One region of the Lentibacillus salinarum genome, then DNA from elsewhere that is predicted to be linked to it. Evidence: riboswitches for the same ligand, from Rfam matches in the RefSeq annotation. Region 1 holds a riboswitch; each other region holds the start of a gene.
The links. Region 1 has a riboswitch for thiamine pyrophosphate ahead of ACFQ4A_RS04275 (YkoF family thiamine/hydroxymethylpyrimidine-binding protein). Riboswitches for the same ligand answer to the same signal wherever they lie in the genome.
Positions count from the first base shown of each region.

Region 2: it holds a riboswitch for thiamine pyrophosphate, as region 1 does, so the genes downstream of both, ACFQ4A_RS11990 (thiamine phosphate synthase) here and ACFQ4A_RS04275 (YkoF family thiamine/hydroxymethylpyrimidine-binding protein) in region 1, are expected to answer to the same signal.
Region 3: it holds a riboswitch for thiamine pyrophosphate, as region 1 does, so the genes downstream of both, thiW (energy coupling factor transporter S component ThiW) here and ACFQ4A_RS04275 (YkoF family thiamine/hydroxymethylpyrimidine-binding protein) in region 1, are expected to answer to the same signal.

Region 1 is NZ_JBHTNH010000003.1:208,866-215,093, reverse strand. It holds gene ACFQ4A_RS04285 (acyl-CoA dehydrogenase family protein) at 78-1,232, opposite strand; gene ACFQ4A_RS04280 (flavin reductase family protein) at 1,495-1,992, shown strand; TPP riboswitch at 2,472-2,579, shown strand; gene ACFQ4A_RS04275 (YkoF family thiamine/hydroxymethylpyrimidine-binding protein) at 2,671-3,264, shown strand; gene ACFQ4A_RS04270 (ECF transporter S component) at 3,279-3,884, shown strand; gene ACFQ4A_RS04265 (ABC transporter ATP-binding protein) at 3,871-5,466, shown strand; gene ACFQ4A_RS04260 (energy-coupling factor transporter transmembrane component T family protein) at 5,450-6,228, shown strand, end outside.
Region 2 is NZ_JBHTNH010000026.1:8,630-14,857, reverse strand. It holds gene ACFQ4A_RS12010 (PTS galactitol transporter subunit IIC) at 1-51, opposite strand, end outside; gene ACFQ4A_RS12005 (MoeB/ThiF family adenylyltransferase) at 107-1,120, opposite strand; gene ACFQ4A_RS12000 (thiazole synthase) at 1,120-1,884, opposite strand; gene thiS (sulfur carrier protein ThiS) at 1,885-2,088, opposite strand; gene ACFQ4A_RS11990 (thiamine phosphate synthase) at 2,131-2,727, opposite strand; TPP riboswitch at 2,823-2,932, opposite strand; gene ACFQ4A_RS11985 (hypothetical protein) at 3,400-3,750, shown strand; gene ACFQ4A_RS11980 (YitT family protein) at 3,865-4,704, shown strand; gene ACFQ4A_RS11975 (glycine betaine ABC transporter substrate-binding protein) at 4,920-5,834, opposite strand.
Region 3 is NZ_JBHTNH010000060.1:46,162-52,389, forward strand. It holds gene ACFQ4A_RS18445 (MerR family transcriptional regulator) at 1-507, shown strand, start outside; gene thiE (thiamine phosphate synthase) at 728-1,333, opposite strand; gene thiM (hydroxyethylthiazole kinase) at 1,337-2,107, opposite strand; gene thiD (bifunctional hydroxymethylpyrimidine kinase/phosphomethylpyrimidine kinase) at 2,108-2,911, opposite strand; gene thiW (energy coupling factor transporter S component ThiW) at 2,924-3,415, opposite strand; TPP riboswitch at 3,511-3,627, opposite strand; gene ACFQ4A_RS18470 (DUF4064 domain-containing protein) at 3,862-4,287, shown strand; gene ACFQ4A_RS18475 (YhdT family protein) at 4,484-4,753, shown strand; gene panF (sodium/pantothenate symporter) at 4,750-6,195, shown strand.

The sequences.
Region 1 (6,228 bases):
GAATAATTGTCAAATAAGGGGACAGGTTCCCTCTGTCCCAAATCTTATGGTAATTTGCAGGGATAAGTATTCTGTCCCTACTGATGATCACTTATCGATTTACCGGCAAGGTTAATAATTGTCATGTCATCCATTGGTGGGTTGTGCAATCCTGCCCGAACATCACGGTAGTAGAGTTGCAGTTTGTTTTTCTTGGACAAGCTGCGTGCACCAACAATTCTCATGGCCAAATCAACTGCTTCAACCGCTTTATTTACGACGGATAATTTAACGGCTCCAAGCTCAGGACCCATTGTGCTCCGAATGGTTTCATCGCTTTCGTCCCATTTCTTAGCAACGGAATAAAGAAAATGTTTTGCTTCTAATATGCCTAGTTCGATTTCACCGATTTTTTGTTTCACATTTGGCAATTCAGAAATCGTTCCTTTAATGCTATTCGGTGAATAAGTTGTTGCAAAATCGATTGCAGCCTGTTGGGCGGCTTGAGCAATTCCTAAATAGCAAGCAGGTATGTGTAAAAGCCAGCCAGCCGGTTTCTGTTTACCTGATGACGGCATTTCAACAAGATCATCTTTTTCAACATGGACATTTTCTAATACGAGGTCATGGCTGCCAGTTCCACGCATCGCAATGGAATCCCACGTTTCTTCTATCCTGACGCCTTCGCTATCACGTTTAACCAGGAAATTCCCTACATCATCGGTGCCATCTATGGAAGCACTTACCACAAAGTAACTAAGAATAGGGGCGAGTGTGGTAAATGTTTTTCTGCCATTAATCACCCAACCCGTACTATCTTCTTTTACAAAGGTTTCCGGTTTGCCCCCGCGGGTAGGACTCCCTGTAGCCGGTTCTGATGCAGCATTGTTGAGTAATGCACCAGTTTCTTTTACGTCATGTGCGACAGATGCGTATTTATCTTTCTTCCAAATGTCATTTTCGCCAAGATGTTTCATGATTCCCATATGCCATCCAATAGAAAGCGCGGTCGATCCATCTGCCTTCCCAATTATTTCTTGGTAGCGCAGCATTTCGTGGAGAGAGGCTCCCAATCCTCCGTGTTCTTTCGGTAAGGTCACTGCCGGATAACCGATGGCTTTTAAATCCTCAAAGTTTTCAAAAGGGAAAGTTCCATTTTCATCATGTTTTATGGCACGTTCTGTAAAAGGTTCGACTGTTTTAGAGAATAAATTAATTCGTTCGTCTATAGTGCTTTGTCCCAATAAATTCATGTGTACACCTCCGCTTGATGATCATCATTTTTAATAAAACATATAAAAATTATGTGAATTATAAGGATTATTATTTCATGGTTTATCAAAAATTTCAATAGTTCATTTTATTTTTATACCAAGTTGACAAATCAGAATAATATGTTTTAGCATATATTACTATATATCTATCGTAGTTTGTAAAATGATTTAAATACATTCGAAAAATATGTGGACTTAAATCAAGTGGTGTTACTGTTGAAAAAATGGAGGGATAAAATAAATGGATATTGACCAATTCAGAAATGCGATGGGGAAGTTTGCAACAGGTGTTACGGTTATTTTGACTGAGGTGGATGGGGACGACGTTCATGGCATGACGGCCAATGCGTTTATGTCTGTATCGCTTAGTCCAAAGTTAGTGACGATTTCAATTGGAGAAAAAGTCCATATGCTTAGTAAATTGAAGAGAAGTGGTGCGTTCACCGTGAATATACTAGCGTCCAATCAAGAGGAATTATCAAGAATTTTTTCCGGGAACCTGAAATGTGAAACGGAAATTGAGTTTGATTGGCTTGATGGTAAGCCAGTTTTACCTGGCGTATTAGCACAGATCTCTTGTGAAGTCGTAACGGAACATGTGGAAGGGGATCATACATTGTTTTTTGGGAAGGTGAACGACATTAACGTTGAAGAAAAAGATCCTCTTATTTTCTATGGAGGACGCTATTGTTCATTGGCTGAAAAGGAGGCAGTGGGACAGGCGCGTCGTCTCAAATAAGAAACGCTGTGTCATAAAAGTGCGTTTCTTTTTCCAAGTACATGGGGACATCGTCAAGATTATAAGTTTTTCTTCAATAAAGAGTGAGGATATTTGTAAATAAAAGATGGAATATAAAGCGAATAATGGATAGGCAAACCAGCTGCTTGATACATGAGCAAAACCCGGAACATACCTCAAGCTTTACCGTGTTTTGAACGAGCTGCACAAAAGAATCCTCACGGGAAGCTTGACAGGTGATTGATCGTTAAATGTGCGGATTTCATCTTAAGCTCGGGATATCTTTCTTTCACAAATTGAATCACCTGTTCAATTCAAAAATAGGGTGCCAGGCATAGACACAACTTGATAGTTGGTTTGCATATCCGCGCATCATTAAACAGGTAGCAGAGCCTGTGGTCTTATAGGCGTAATAACTAACCCCTTTACAAAATTCACAAAACTATTTATCATGAAGATACATGGAAAACTGCATAACCGACAAGCACTAGGGGAGCTGCCGGAATTGGTGGCTGAGAGGATTCTTCGTCTGACCCTTTGAACCCGAACTGGATAATACCAGCGTGGGGAAGTGCAGTTCACTGTATAATAAATAAACGTGATTATGTATATACGTGTAAACTGCATTCCCTCGGGAGTGCAGTTTTTTTGTAGTAACAATCAAGAAGGAGGAGAAACATGCAAAACAACAGCTGCGGAACAAGTAGAATTGCGGGGTGCCAGTTTACGCTGCTCCCAATGAGTGACAAGTTCGTTGACATTATTATGGGAGCGCTGGATGAGGTGGATACGTCAAACATCTGGAAAAAAACGGATGATGTGAGCACCTGTGTGCGTGGAAAGATGGAGCATGTTTTCGATGTGACGCAAGCGCTTTTCCTGCATGCGGCAAATACGGGGGAGCATGTGGCGATGAGCGGCACGTTTTCCATCGGCTGCCCGGGGGATACGGAGGCAGATGCCTATATGGATGGGGCTGAGACACCGCTGAATGAAGCGACATCCAAACAGATTTCTCAGCAAGCGGGCTGCAAATTTTCTCTATATCCAATGGGTAGAGAGGATTATATGGATACTATCTATGAACAGATTGACCTTTCCAAACACCGCAATGTGGAGGTGAGCGCTTCCCATTATGCAACAAGATTGGATGGAGATGTGAAGGCCATCTTTGAGGCGCTACATCAGTCCTTTGACAGTGTGCAGGAGAAGGTTTCCCATGTAACCATGACGTTTACCATTTCAGCAAACAGCCCGTCCAATAAGACATAAGGGGGAGCGATTTTATGACGAAGCAATGGAAACTAAAAGAAATTGTCCTGATGTCCATTTTAGGAGTCGTCTTCGGGATTATTTATCTCCTATTTTTCCTAGTTGGGGAAGGGATTCGTAATATCCTTGCACCATTCGGCCTTGCACCATTTGGCTACGAGATCATCTATGGTGTCTGGTTTATTGTCTCAATCATGGCGGCTTACATCCTGCGAAAACCCGGGGTCGCCTTCACTGCTGAAGTGATTGCAGGGGTGATCGAGATCCTACTCGGTTCAGCGGCAGGCCCCGGTCTGCTTCTTTCTGCCGCCATCCAGGGGGCAGGGGCAGAGTTTGTCTTCGCGCTTACCAGGTGGAACGATTATCGTCTGCGTGTTCTTGTTCTTGCCGGTATATCTGCCGCCGTGTTCAGTTTTGCCTGGCATCTCTACTCGGCTGGCATGATTGCACTCGCGCCATGGCTGATCGGCTCGACACTGATCGTACGCATCATCAGCAGTGCGTTGATTACAGGGGTTCTTGGTAAATGGCTCAGTGATCAGCTTGCCAAAACCGGGGTGCTCCGCGGATATGCTTTAGGGAAAGCATTGCAAAGGAAGCGGCAATATGAAAGTGCTTGAGGGACGGCAGCAGCCGATACTTGAGGTGCGTGACTTTTCCTTTTCCTATGGGGAAATCGATGAACAGCCATTGTTCGATGGGCTCCGTTTCACGTTGAACCGGAATGACGTAACCCTCTTGATGGGCGCAAGCGGTGCCGGGAAAAGCAGTCTCGCCCTCTGTCTAAATGGGTTGTATCCGGAAGCCATCGAGGGAACGGCTTCCGGGGATATCCTTTTCTATGGAAAAAATATTTCGGAATTTGAGAGGGGAGAGCTGACACAGGAAATCGGCATTGTCTTTCAGGACCCGGAAAGCCAGTTCTGCATGATGACGGTGGAGGATGAGCTGGCATTCACCCTGGAAAACAGGAAGATTCCCGCTCCTGCGATCCGCGGGAGAATCAAAGCTGTACTGAAAGCAGTCGGAATGGAAGGTTTTGAAAACAATAAAATCCATGAACTGTCGGGCGGACAGAAGCAAAAGGTTGCCCTCGCTGCCGTCCTCCTGCTTGAGCCGGAAATGCTGATCCTTGATGAACCGACGGCAAACCTCGATCCGGTATCAAGTCTGGAATTCATCAAATTGGTGGGGAAAATCCAGAAAGAGCGGCAACTATCTGTTCTGATCATCGAACATCAAGCTGATGACTGGCTTGATCTTATCAGCCGGGTACTAGTAATCGGCCGGGATGGACAACTGCTGGCAGATGATAGGCCGGAGCGGTTGTTCACAGAGAAAAAACAGATTTTGGAACAAGAAGGGATTTTTTTGCCAGATGCGTATTCCGATAGCCCCGCATTTCGGGAAAAGTGGGCGCGGATTGTGCCGTCAGAGAAAAACGTTCTTTCTGTCCGCGGTCTGTCCTTTTCCCGCCGTAAACAAGAGGTACTGAAGAATGTGAGCATGAATGTCTGTGGCGGGGAGCTTGTGGTTATCGTTGGGGAAAATGGAGCAGGGAAGTCCACCCTGCTTCAGCTGATGGCGGGCCTCCTAGACCCGTGTGCTGGAACTATCTCCCTGTTTGACCGCCCGCTGGGGACATGGCAGGAGAAAGACCTGCGAAAGCGCATGGGTTTTGTTTTTCAGAATCCAGAGCATCAGTTCATCACGGATACCGTCTATGAGGAGTTAACCTTCGGGATGAAGCTCAACGGCTATGCCGACGAGGGGATGGAAAGCGCTGCGGATCATCTGATGGAGCAATTCCATTTAAAAGCGTACCGAAACAACAATCCATTTGCTTTAAGCGGCGGGCAGAAACGAAGGCTCAGTGTGGCGACCGTTCTGGAGGAGACGCCGGATATTCTGCTGTTCGATGAACCGACATTCGGACAGGATGCTGCCACAACGTTGGAGCTGATGGATTATGTTATGGCGTTGAAAGCCAAGGGGATAGCCATTGTGTTTGTCACCCATGATATGGATATCGTTGATGCTGCCGACCGTGTCGTGGTTCTGAAACAAGGGAAAGTGGCATTCTCTGACAGGCCGGCTTCTCTATGGAAGGAAGGGGAACTTCTTCAGGCAGCGAGGCTAAGACTGCCGGCAAGACTTCGGAAAAGCGTGGAGGAAGGTGAGTTGTATGATCTCATCCATTAATCCATCCATCAAAGCATTTGCGGTATTGATTCCAGGCGTACTGCTCGGTCTTACCTATGATGTGTTGACACCGTTATTGTATTTTATGTTTATTCTAGCTGTCACATGTACCATGACAGACATTCCGATTCTCCGTTGGCTGAAACTTTTCACCCCGTTTCTTATCCTTGCTTTGAGTTTTGCCTGGATGACTGTTCTGTATGCCAATCAGACCTTCTCTACGGGGGAAGTGGTTTTCACGCTGTGGAATCTGGCGATCACGACGGGCAGTATCGAGACCGGGATCAGCCTGGCACTCAGGTCCCTTTGTTTCGGCGCGCTGTCGCTGATGTTCATTCTGACGACAGATTCGACCAAATTGATGCTCAGTTTCATGCAGCAATGTAAGTTGCCTCCGAAGATCACATACGGTATCCTGGCCGGTTACCGCTTTCTGCCCGTCTTCCAGCATGAGTTGCAGATACTCAGGCAGGCACACCGCATCCGTGGCGTCAGCCGAGCGCGCGGAATCAAAGGTAGAGTTAATCAATTCCGCCGTTATGCCATTCCGCTTCTGGCTAACGGCATTCGGAAGGCCGAGCGTGTTTCCATCGCGATGGAATCCAAAGGCTTTACCGGTGATCCTGACCGCACGCATTATCATAAACTGACTGTCGGAAAGCGTGACTGGCTGTTCTTTGCACTGATGATCGGAACGTTAATAACAGTGTTTGTATTATCGTATTATCTGGGGTATTTGAAAATATTTGGCAAACAATTTTG
Region 2 (6,228 bases), on a different contig from region 1:
TGGGAGCATGACATTTGCTCCCAAATCGACAAACCATTGTAAGACTTGCAAAGACTCACCCCTCTGTCAGCACAATCTGCTTTCAACCCCATCAGGTGACATAACGTCAGCCAAAAAACTTGTGATAAAGCGACTTGGCTTCTGTCGCATCATTTGTCCCGTGGATAAGCACACGGCCATCTTTAAACATGACCATGCGATTGTGATTGGCTTTAAATTGAAGCAGAAATGAATTTTGCTCCACTTTTCCCAGTTTCGACAAATTCGCTGCCACCCTCTCCAGGTCTCGTGTTTCCTTCGATGCCGGCCGGATTTGCACCGTATTACGCCCGCAAAGCACTTCGGTTTTCGTCTGGGATTGGCTCAAGAATGGGTGAATCGGCTCCTTCCCGCAGGACGGGCAATCTACCTTTTGTAATTTATCCACGTTGACGGTGGACTGTTCATTTTCCCAGACATCGAATGAAATTAGCTCGCGCCGCAAGCTGGCCCAGTTTTCCGTCAAAATTTTGAGTGCTTCAGCTGTCTGGTGCCCAACCACGATCTGCACGACCGGGCTGATCACGCCGCCTGTATCGCAGGTCAATCCGCCGATCGGGATACCTTCCATTAAACAATGTAAGCACGGCGAGGTGCCTGGCACGATCGTATAACTGATCCCATAACTGGCAACAATCGACCCATAAATCCACGGAATCCCATATTTTTGTGCCGCATCATTGATGATCATGCGAATCTCAAAATTGTCGGTAGCATCCATAATCAGATCAACACCCGATACGAATTGTTCCATCTCAGCCGGGGTGACATCGGCAATATGCGCCTCAATCGTCACGTCACGATTGATCGCTTCCAATCGTTCCCTGGCCGAAACAGCTTTCGGAATGTGATTTTCAGCATCCTTTTCCGTAAATAATTGTTGACGCTGCAGGTTGCTCCATTCGACATAATCCCGATCCACAATCGTGATTTTGCCGACACCGGAACGGACTAAAATTTCCGCATTGCCCGTTCCAAGTGCGCCGGCCCCTATTACCAGGACATGCTTATTTTGAAGCAACGTCTGTCCTTCTTCCCCAATACCGGGAAATAATACTTGGCGGGAGTACCGTTCAAACATTAGACACTAATTCCTTCCATGGGACTGCTTGCGGTAGCATAGCGTTTTTTCGGAATCCGTCCTGCTTCATAGCCTAATCGGCCGGCTTCTGTCGCCAGCTTCATCGCTTCAGCCATTTTAACGGGATCCGAAGCTGCTGAGACGGCTGTATTCAAGAGAACGCCATCACCCCCCAGCTCCATCGCTGTCACGACATCTTTCGGCGAACCGATCCCGGCATCGACAATGACAGGCACCGTTAATTGTTCGATAATTAAGCTTAAATTAAGCGCATTAACAATCCCCCGGCCGGAACCAATCGGCGAAGCCCCGGGCATAACAGCATGAGCACCCGCTTCTTCAAGCCGCTGCGCCAGCACAACATCATCCGACGTGTACGGTAAAACCGTATAACCCTCTTTCACCAGTTCCTCAGTTGCGTTTAACGTTTCGATGGGGTCAGGCAGCAGTGTTTTGTCGTCGCCTATCACCTCCACTTTGATCATGTCACACAGCCCTGAGGCATTTGCCAGTTTTGCGGTGCGCACCGCTTCTTCAGCTGTTTTAGCACCTGCTGTATTCGGCAGGAGACTATATTTTTCCACATCAAGCTTTTCCAGAAAATTCGGCTGGGACGGTTCAAAAATATTCATCCGCCGCACTGAAAACGTCAGGACATCGGTTTCTGAGACATCCACCGCTTGTTTTTGCATATCAAAATTGGGATATTTACCTGTTCCGAGAAATAATCGAGAATTAAATGATTTGTCACCAATTGTTAACATTCAACCGCCTCCTACAAATTGGACTAATTCAATTTTGTCACCATCTGCCACTTTCTGCGCCGTGTGCGTCTCTTTATCCAGTATGTCGCCATTGTGCTCGACAATGACTACCGGATTGTTAATGTTAAAATGCTGTTTCACATCCGCGATTGTCTTCACCGTATCAGGCATTTCGGCCATGTTGCCATTGACAATGAGTTGCATAAGTTCACCCCCTTTGAAACATGAGTCCACTGCGACAGTCCGTTAACGAATATCATAACGTCGTACAGCTACCAGCGGATCGTCCGCCAACAAAATACCCGACAGGACCGCAACACCGGCAGCACCGGACGCCATAACATCGCGCGCATTTTCCGGGGTAATGCCGCCAATCGCCATGACCGGGATCGATGTGCTTTGGACCACTTCCCGCAGCCCCACCAGTCCTCTCGATTCCACACCAGGTTTTGAACCACTTTCAAAGATGTGACCGTAAAACAGATAATCTGCTCCATCCGCCTCCGCAGCTGTGGCTTCATCGATCGAATGAACTGAACAACCGATGCGCAAACCGCTATACAGATGCCGGGCTTTGGCAACACCAATGCTCCGGTGTGTCAACTGCACACCCGCGACCGCCTTCTTGTAGGCTGTTTCAGCATTTGTATTCACAACGATTTTCCCTTGCGGCACTTCCGCTGCTATGAAGCTATCAATGGTCTCCTCCAATTGACTGACCGTCCACGTCTTTTCACGCAGATGGATATAATCAATATATGGATGAATCTGCTTAACGATCGAAATCAATTCCTCGGGCGACTGTTTTCCAGTTGAAATAACATGAAGCTCCTGAATACGCATCCCTCCTCCTGTATTCACCGGCCCAACGAAAAAAACCACTTTCCAAAAGCCAATGGAAAGTGGTTTGAGCATCGCTATCAACAAGGAACATAGTGCTGTTCAACTTGCCACTTCCCTACGCCGGCTTTAACCGTCTCAAGTTCAAAGGGTCTCAGAGTAGCCACTCCGATCTCAGCCTTTTACAAAAGCACCCCTAGTGGAATTACAAAATTATTCAATTTAACATTAAATTAACACGAAAATTCAGATGTGTCAAAAAAGCGTAAGGAATACAGCATCGGTTGAAACCTCCTGGAGTCCCTAATATATTGCTTGATCGGAATAAGACATGCTAAACTGTATCCCATATAAACTAGATTGATAGCTGTTCCGGACTGACTGACGGTTTGTCGCCACATGATAAACCGTTTTAATAATGCCAGTAGGTGAAACGTCAATCAGTGGCGTGGTTGGGCCTGCAGGATGTGGTCATGCAGACGTTGGCAATTGACGTGGCGGTTTTAGTCTGCGTTTCCTCCCCCCCATTGCACTAATAATAAGGAAGAAAGACTAATTACTCGGGCGTCGTTGAGCCTGCATCGCGCAAACCCGAACAAAATCGGACATATACTGGCCGTTGAGTGATGCGTCCATCCGATTATCAACCAGAGTGGGGCGGTTATCGACCGGAGAATGCCGAACTTCAACCGGAGTGGGGCGGTTATCGACCGGAGAATGCCGAACTTCAACCGGGACGGGGTGGCTATCAACCGGAGAGCGCGGAACTTCGACCGGAGCGGGGCGGTTATCAACCAGAGAACGCCGAACTTCAACCGGAGTGGAGCGGTTATCAACCGGAGAAGGCTGAACTTCAACCGGAGTGGCATGGTTATCGACCGGAGAATGCCGAACATCAACCGGAGTGGGGCGGTTATCGACCGGAGAAGGCTGAACTTCGACCGGAGCAGGGCGGTTATCAACCGGAGAAGGCTGAACATCAACGGGGCCGCACTTATCATTCCTGATTTCGCCCCGCAGGCTTGACGCGGGGGCTACGGCGAACAGGACGTGCCGGGCCGACAATGCGACAGGACGCCCGAATTTTTGTCGGCCTGCCGGTTACATACGTGATAAAACAAGAACATGGAGGTGGGGAAGATGGAGAGACTGGTTAAAGATTTGATCATGATCGTGGCCGGAACATTACTTTATGCCCTGGCGCTGACCTTTCTGGCAATCCCGAACAATCTCGCTGACGGCGGTCTTCCGGGATTATCGATTATATTACACTATGCGTTTGACTGGTCACCGGGTATTGTGAACTTCATTTTGGCATCGATCATCATCCTGATTGGCTATCGCGTATTGCCACGACGCACCATTTTTCTGACTGTGATCACCGCGCCGCTCATTTCATTTTTTATGTATATCACCGAAATCGGAGTTGATTCGTTGGGAGACCCGCTCGTATCAGCCATTTTCGCGGGATTTTTCATTGGTATCGGCGCCGGCCTGATTTTTCGGACCGGCAGTTCCATGGGTGGGACTAGCGTTATTGCGCGTATGCTGAACCACAACTTCGGACTGGATTTGACGCGGACCAACTTTGCGCTCGACGCAGCTGTTGTGACATCCGGTCTGTTTATCATCGGTCCGCTCCACACCATGTATACGATCGTTTCATTATTTGTTGGTAAAAAGGCGACAGATCTGATCATCGAAGGGCTTGACACACGAAAAGCCGTCAGCATCATTTCCGCTTATGCCCCGGAAATAACCGATGAAGTCGTTCAGCAAATGAAAACAAGCGCAACGGTATTTGAAGGCTATGGTGGTTACATGAAAGATAACGCTGATATGGCCTACATCATCATTAACAAATACCAGATTATGAAACTCAAACGCATCATCAACACAGTCGATGACAGAGCCTTCGTCGTCATCCACGACGTCCGTGATGTATTCGGCGGTAGCTTCTCCTGGTCAAAAAAACCATAGTAACGGAGGTATCGTTATCTCGGGCGGGAGATTGCGCCCTCGAGCTGAAGATTGTGCGCTCGGGCTGAAGTTTCCCCGCTCGGGACGAAGATTCTGCCCTCGAGCCGAAGACTGTGCCCTCGGGCTGAAGTTTTTCCGCACGGGCTGAAGATCGAGCTCTGCCCTACTAACAAAACGGAACAGGGCTGACACACCAGCCCTGTTCCATTCACAAATTATTCAGTTGGTATGCCGTCAAGCCATTCGTCAACCAGATCGGGATTATTATCAATAAATTCCTGGACAACTTCTGCCGGATCCTCATCTTCCGCATGGACTTTCGGCATCATTTCATCAATCATCTCATACGTTTCATCATATTGTTCCATCACTTTGTATGCTCTTGGCGCATCTTCCTCCAGGCCATCACGGGCGACTGTATAAATCTGATCACCAGCCCCACCATAAATTTCCTCTGGATCCTCTAGCATTTTCAAATCCATTGTACCGAAAATCCAGTGTGGTTTCCAAAGCGGCACAATAATCGGTTCTTCATTTTCAACAGCTGCCTCTAATTCAGCAAGCATCGCCGCTTCAGAGCTTGTCGTCAGCTCCCAATTGTCCAAACCATATACGTCAAACGCTTCTTCCGTGTTTTCCATAATGCCGGCACCTGGATCGATTCCGACAACCTCCCAATTAACTGATTCACCAAGTTCCTCATTATCTTTTAAATCCTCAATTGAATTCACATCTTCCATGTAACTCGGAACGGACAAAGCCAGTGGTGCCTCATCAAGCACCTGTTTGACCTGGACAATATCGTCTTCATATTCCTCCCAGTATGATGCGTGGGTGGCCGGAAGCCATGCGGATGTATGGAAGTCAGCCGAACCATCGGCAACACTGGACCACATCGGGCCGGCCTCGACCTGTGTCAGTTCAACATTGTAACCGACTTTCTCAAGCAGTGCACCCAGCATATGTGTACTGATGGTTTCCCTTGCCCACGCCACGTAAGGCTGGGTTAAATCCTCCTGCCCCAATTCAGGCCCGTCACTTGTTTCTTCAGTGCCCTCGTCTTTCGAGGCATCCGTATCTTCTTCCTCTTCGCCATTACCTCCGCATGCTGCCAAGAGCATTGACAACATAAGAAGCAACACAAAGGCTGTCAAACCAAATTTGATTTTGCGATTGATAAAAATAGAAAAAACCCCCTTTTTGTATATAGTTGTCAGCCTAATTGACCCTTATATGATAGGTATGCCTGTTTGCTAGTAATCTACCAAACAACGTATGACGTGTTGGTTGGATAATTAGAAATTAACCGGCAAATGTGACAACTAGTCTTTATCATAACAAAAATAATGGTCTTAATATAAATGAGTATCATGACGATACGGCTTGTATATAACATTATACGTGTGATACTAGCGCATAAATTTTATTATTGAAAAACTTTTCAGGATTATGGGCTAATATGCCTGTTTTTTGGACTTTGCCAAATAAGTAAGGCAAACACGCTGCCCAACAGCCGCAGTTTCG
Region 3 (6,228 bases), on a different contig from region 1:
ATTCAGCGGAAGATGCTGCTGGAGGAGCGCGCCCGACTGGATCACATGATTGCGACGATTGATAAGACGATCCAGCATATGAAAGGGGCGATTTACATGAGTGATTTGGAAAAGTTTGAGGGCTTTGATTTCAGCAAAAACCCATACGAACAGGAAGCCCGCGAACGCTGGGGTGATGAAGCGGTTGATGAGTCGAATAACAAAATCAACAAGATGTCAAACGATGAACAGAAAGCATTGGGTGAAGAATTTGACCAAATTTATCGGGATCTTGCTGCAATCCGGCATCAAGCACCTGATTCGGATGAAGCACAAGCGGGCATAAAAGTCTGGTATGACTACTTGAATAAGATTGGCAACTATTCACTTGAAGCTTTCAAAGGGCTTGGTCAAATGTATGTTGATGATGAACGCTTCACGAAAAACATCGATAAGTATGGTGATGGTCTGGCCGAGTTCATGCGTGATGCGATGGCCGTGTATGCGGACCGGAATAATTTTGACTGAAGTTGTCACAGAATTGGCTGGTTTTCGGCCAGAATGTTCACAACCGCCCCTTCGCAGTATAAAGACTTTGTCGGAAATCCCGAAGTTCACAGTCAAAAACCCGATGTTCACAACTAAAAACCTGAAGTTCACAATTTTTGGCTGAAAGGGAGGAGAAGAATAAGGGTGGAATAAGGCAGAAGGGGCGAAGAGACTACCCCTTCTGCCTTTTCCATCGACTTCAAAGGTTTTGAACAGTAACCTCCACATTGTCAGCTTTCGTAATCGCTGAAATAACGGCAACCCCATCCGCCCCGGCGTTGATGACAGAGGCTGCGTTTTTTTCTGTAATCCCACCGATCCCGACAATCGGCATGTCGGGAAATTGCCGCTTTAATGTTTTAATCCACTTGGTGCCAACTGCTTGTTCGGCATCGTCCTTAGATGATGTTGCAAAGACTGACCCCGCTCCAAGATAGTCAGCTAACTCAATGGAACTGTTCTCGACCTCGGTTTGACTGGATACAGACAATCCAATTATTTTATCGGGAAACATCTTTCGCACTTCTTTAAGCCGCATGTCATCCTGTCCAACATGGATGCCGTCAGCGCCTAATCGTTCAACCAGATCAATATCATCGTTTACGAAAAACAAAACGTTATAACGCGTACAAATGTCGCGCAGTCTGCGCCCTAACGCCAATTTGTCTTGACCAGTTAGTGATCCTTCTCCTTTTTCGCGGAACTGAAAAGCTGTAATACCCGCTTGTGCTGCTTTTTCCAAAACATCCTCTGGTGTGTAGTTGCAGTTCTGACTACCCATGATAAAGTATTTTCTCAGGTTCATAAGCTATTTCCTTTCCAGCTCAGCAGGATCAAGTGACAGGGCATCGATGAAACGAGGGAGAAACGTTCCTGGGCCATTGACATCTGATCGTTTGGCTGCATGTTCTGCGGCCAATCCGTAAAATTCAGCAGCAGTCAGTGCTTGTTGCCCGATGGCTTCGTTTGTTGTCAGGCACGCCGTTAACACAGAACCGAGCAGACAGCCGGCCCCGGTGATTTTGCTTAAAAATGAATGGCCAGAGTCATTATGCAGCGTCGCACCATCCATACAAATGACGTCTGTTTTCCCGGTGACAATGGCGGTAGTCTGATACATTTCAGCCACCTTGGAAGCAATTTTATCGGCATTCCCGTCACCAATGGATTCGACACCTTTTGTTTCCCATGGGATTTCAACGAGGTGTGCGAGTTCACCAGCGTTCCCTTTAATCACGGTCGGCTGCACCTCATCCAGGATGTTTTTCACCGCTGTTGTCCGGAAAGGGGTTGCAGCAACACCGACTGGATCAAGCACGACCGGAATTCCTTTTTCATTGGCCGCTTTGCCTGCCTGAATCATCGACGGCAACTCTTGAGCAGTCAGCGTACCGATATTAAGTAGGAGACCATCGGCATTGGACGCCATGTCCGCCGCTTCTTCTTCAGCTTTTGCCATAACCGGGGCAGCGCCAAACGATAACAACCCGTTCGCTGAAAAATTCATGACCACTTGATTGGTGAGATGGTGGATAAGTGGTGTTGTTTCGCGAACCTTTTGAATGATGTTGTCGTTCATTTATGTCACCCTTTCCGTCCGGTGTACCCAATGGTTTGTCGGACCGCTTCCATGTCCAATTGAAAAGGCGCCCCTGATGGCTGCGGTTACAAAGTCTTTGGCCTGTTGAACAGCGTCAGATAATTTATAGCCTTGACTTAGATAAGCTGTGATGGCTGCTGAATAGGTACAGCCGGTGCCATGCGTGTTTTTTGTATCAATCCGCTCGGCTGAAAAGGTATGCATTTTTTCGCCCGCATATAAAAAGTCGACAGCCTTTCCTTGCATATGACCGCCTTTCACTAAGGCAGCCCCTGCACCGAATTCATGGACAATCCGTTTGGCAGCCCGCTGCATGTCTTCGGATGTTTCAATGGTTTCGCCAATAATCACTTCTGCTTCCGGGACATTCGGTGTGACCAATGTCGTCAATGGAAGCAAGCTTTCGCGCAGGTAATCGCGGGAGTCCTCTGAAATCAGCGTATCACCACTTGTGGTCACCATCACCGGATCCATAATATAAGGGATAGCTAATCCGGAGATTTTGTTGGAAATGGCATTCATGATATCGACATTCGCGAGCATACCAGTTTTGAATGCCTGAAACGGAATATCGGAAAGGACTGAATCCAATTGCTGTTTGATCATGGGAACCGTTATATGCTGTACATCTTGGACGCCCGTTGTATTTTGGGCGACAACGGATGTGATGATCGACATGCCATACGTTTTTAATTCCTGAAAAGTCTTTAGATCTGCCTGGATGCCAGCACCGCCACTTGGGTCGGTACCGGCAATTGTCAAGGCTGCGGGTATATGGTGCATGGTAAAGCCTCCTTATACGCGATTTTCCAATATGTTTGCCTGGTTCACTTTGGACACGATGAACCAGCCGATTAAAGCACCTGAAACACTGCTGACGAGAAACGATGGGATAAAGAAAAATGCCCCGGCCGAGCTGCCCAGTAGTATTCGTGCAAATGGCACAGCGAACAGTGACCCCATGATGCCGGTCCCGATTGCTTCACCAAGCGCGGCCATCCCTTTTCTGTTTGTTATCTGATAAAACCAGCCGGCGAGAAAAGCACCGACCATGCCGCCGGGAAAAGCAAGTAGCGTGCCCAGACCGAGCATATTTCGGAGCAGACCGATCATAAATGCGATAACAACGGCCGGTCCGGGTCCCAGTGTCACAGCTGCCATGACGTTGACGGCATGCTGCACCGGGTAAGCCTTGGCGACGCCCGCCGGGAACCATAAGAGCTGTGCTCCCAGCGTTCCAATAGCGACAAAAACAGCCATTGTTGTCAGTAAGCGTGTTCGTTTCAATTCGATTCGAGTCCCTCCTCTCATTAGGGGTGGGAGGAAATCATAAAAAAAGCCAGATCCATAGACTGGACCTGGCTTGAAATAGCTGAAATCGGTATGTCGTCAGACTACTTCCCTACGCTGGTCTTAACCAGATCAGGTCCGTAAGAGTCGGAAAGCTTAGAACGCCTTTCCTCTCAGCCCACGATTGCTGGGCACCCCTAGTAGTTCGCAAACTATTCTTTTATACATGTTAAGTGTAACAGAAGGGGAAGCGTTTGTCATGAGATTATTAAAATTTCACATCAAGTCTGGTAGAATGGAAGAATGCCGGGAGTCAGCTTGCTGTCATTGAACATGACATATATCGGTAAGACCGATCTGATTTATGGTACAATTGATAAAACAGTGGGCGTTGAATAAATGATTTTCCACGTCGCATAAGATGAAACGGAGGAGGTATTTATATGAGCAGAACAGGTGAAATCGTCTTAACCATCATTGGTGCCATTGTTTATTTTCTTTTTACAATTTTCGGCGGATTCATGGTATGGCTGTTTGGTAATGAGACTGTTTTAGATGAAACAACAGAAGAAATACAGCAGCCTGAAATTGCAGCCGGTGATATGGAAGCGGCCCTTGGAATGATGCAAGGGAGCGGCTGGTTTATTATCGCTCTTTCTGTGATTGCTCTGATTTTGGGTATTCTATCAATTTTATTCGTAAAAGGTAACAATAAACCAAAAGCGGCTGGCATTATTTTGATTGTGACGGCTGCAGTGTCTACTTTGATTACCTTTGGAACATTGATATTTGGTGGCATCTTTTATTTAATCGCCGGCATCATGTGCTTGGCACGAAAAGCCCCGCCACAAGCTAGTCCAACCGAATAAATGGTGAAAAAAGAGTGATTTCCCAGTGGTCACTCTTTTTTCGTGTGTCATTTAAGTTCTACTCTTGGATCAATTTTTTAAATATTTACAACCTGATGTACTATGTTATATTAATAGAGAAAAGTCGTAACTTGGCGTTTTTTGCTGTGAGGGATTTGAACTGTAAAAGGGGGCTCATTTAATGAAAGGGCAGAATATGTCGGATAGTGACCCACGTTACAAAATAGCTAACCGTGAGGCATTAATAGGGATTGGACTGGCAATTTTCAACTTTATCTGGTGGTTTGCCTTCGCATATGGTCTTGGCGGTAAGGACCCATCCGACTATACATATGTTTTCGGGCTGCCAGCGTGGTTTTTTTATAGCTGTGTGCTGGGGTTTGTTGTCATGGCTGTTCTGGTGACAATTGTCGTCAAAAAATGGTTTGTGGATGTTTCGTTTGATGAAGAGGGGAATGAAACATGAATTGGGAGGCATTAGTTCCGTTAATTGGCGTATTGTTAATTATATTTGGGGTTGGTGTGTGGGCCGGTAAATACATACGATCATCCAATACATTCATTCAGGATTATTTTCTCGGCGGCAGAAGTCTTGGCGGATTCGTTCTGGCGATGACGATGACGGCAACTTATGGCAGTGCCAGCAGTTTTATTGGCGGTCCCGGTACGGCTTATACCGAGGGGCTTGGCTGGGTGCTTCTGGCGATGACACAAGTATCGACCGGTTACTTCGTCCTGATGGTACTGGGGAAAAAATTTGCGATTGTCACACGGAAATATAAAGCACTGACAATGGTGGACTTTTTGAAAGAACGGTATCGCTCCAAATGGGTTGTCCTGTTTTCGGCATTCAGCATTATTATCTTTTTATTTTCCGCCATGGCAGCTCAGTGGATTGGTGGGGCCCGTCTGATTGAATCATTGGTCGGCATTCCATATACAACGGCATTATTCATTTTCGCGCTGTTCGTACTGATCTATGTGATCATCGGCGGTTTCCGGGCGGTAGCGCTGACGGATGCCATCCAAGGGACGATTATGTTTGTCGGGACCCTCATATTGCTGATCGCAACCATTATCGCAGGGGGTGGGCTTTCCAATCTCATGTCGGATCTTTCCGCAGAAAACCCGAATTTGATTACGCCATATGGTGCTGAGGGCACCCTTACACCGGCCTTTGTGTCATCGTTCTGGATACTGGTTGGCGTAGGGGTTGTGGCCTTGCCGCAGATCACCGTCAGGGCGATGTCCTATAAGGACTCCCGCTCTATGCATCGTGCCATCATTATCGGTACAATCGTTGTCGGTGTCATCATGCTGAATATGCATTTGATTGGTGTGCTGGCCAGACCGATATTACCTGGTATTGAAGTGGGCGATAAAGTCATGCCGCTTATTGCACTGGAAGTTTTGCCGAACTGGCTGGCAGGCCTTGTGCTGGCGGCTCCGATGGCAGCGATTATGTCAACTGTTGATTCGTTGTTACTGTTAGTGAGCTCATCAATTGTTAAAGATGTTTATCTGAATTACGTCGAACCGAAAGCATCACATAATCGGGTGAAGGGCCTCAGTTTCGGGGTTACAGCGGTCCTAGGAATTATCATTTTTCTGATGGCCCTCAACCCACCTGATTTGATTATCTGGCTGAACTTATTCGCATTTGGTGGTCTACAGGCGGCGTTTATGTGGCCGATTGTAATGGGACTTTATTGGCAAAAAGGCAATAAATACGGTGCGCTTGCTTCAATGATTACCGGCGTCGGTCTATATATTCTGTCGGATACATTCTTCCCGCAACCATTCGGATTGCATTCGGTCGTGCTGCCGGTCGTTGTCGCATTTTTTGCTTATGTGTTCGTAAGCCTGGGGACACAGGAAAAATCAGTTGGTGAGGAAGCGGGTTTATAGCAAATTTTTACAACTGTTTACTTGAGCGGAGCG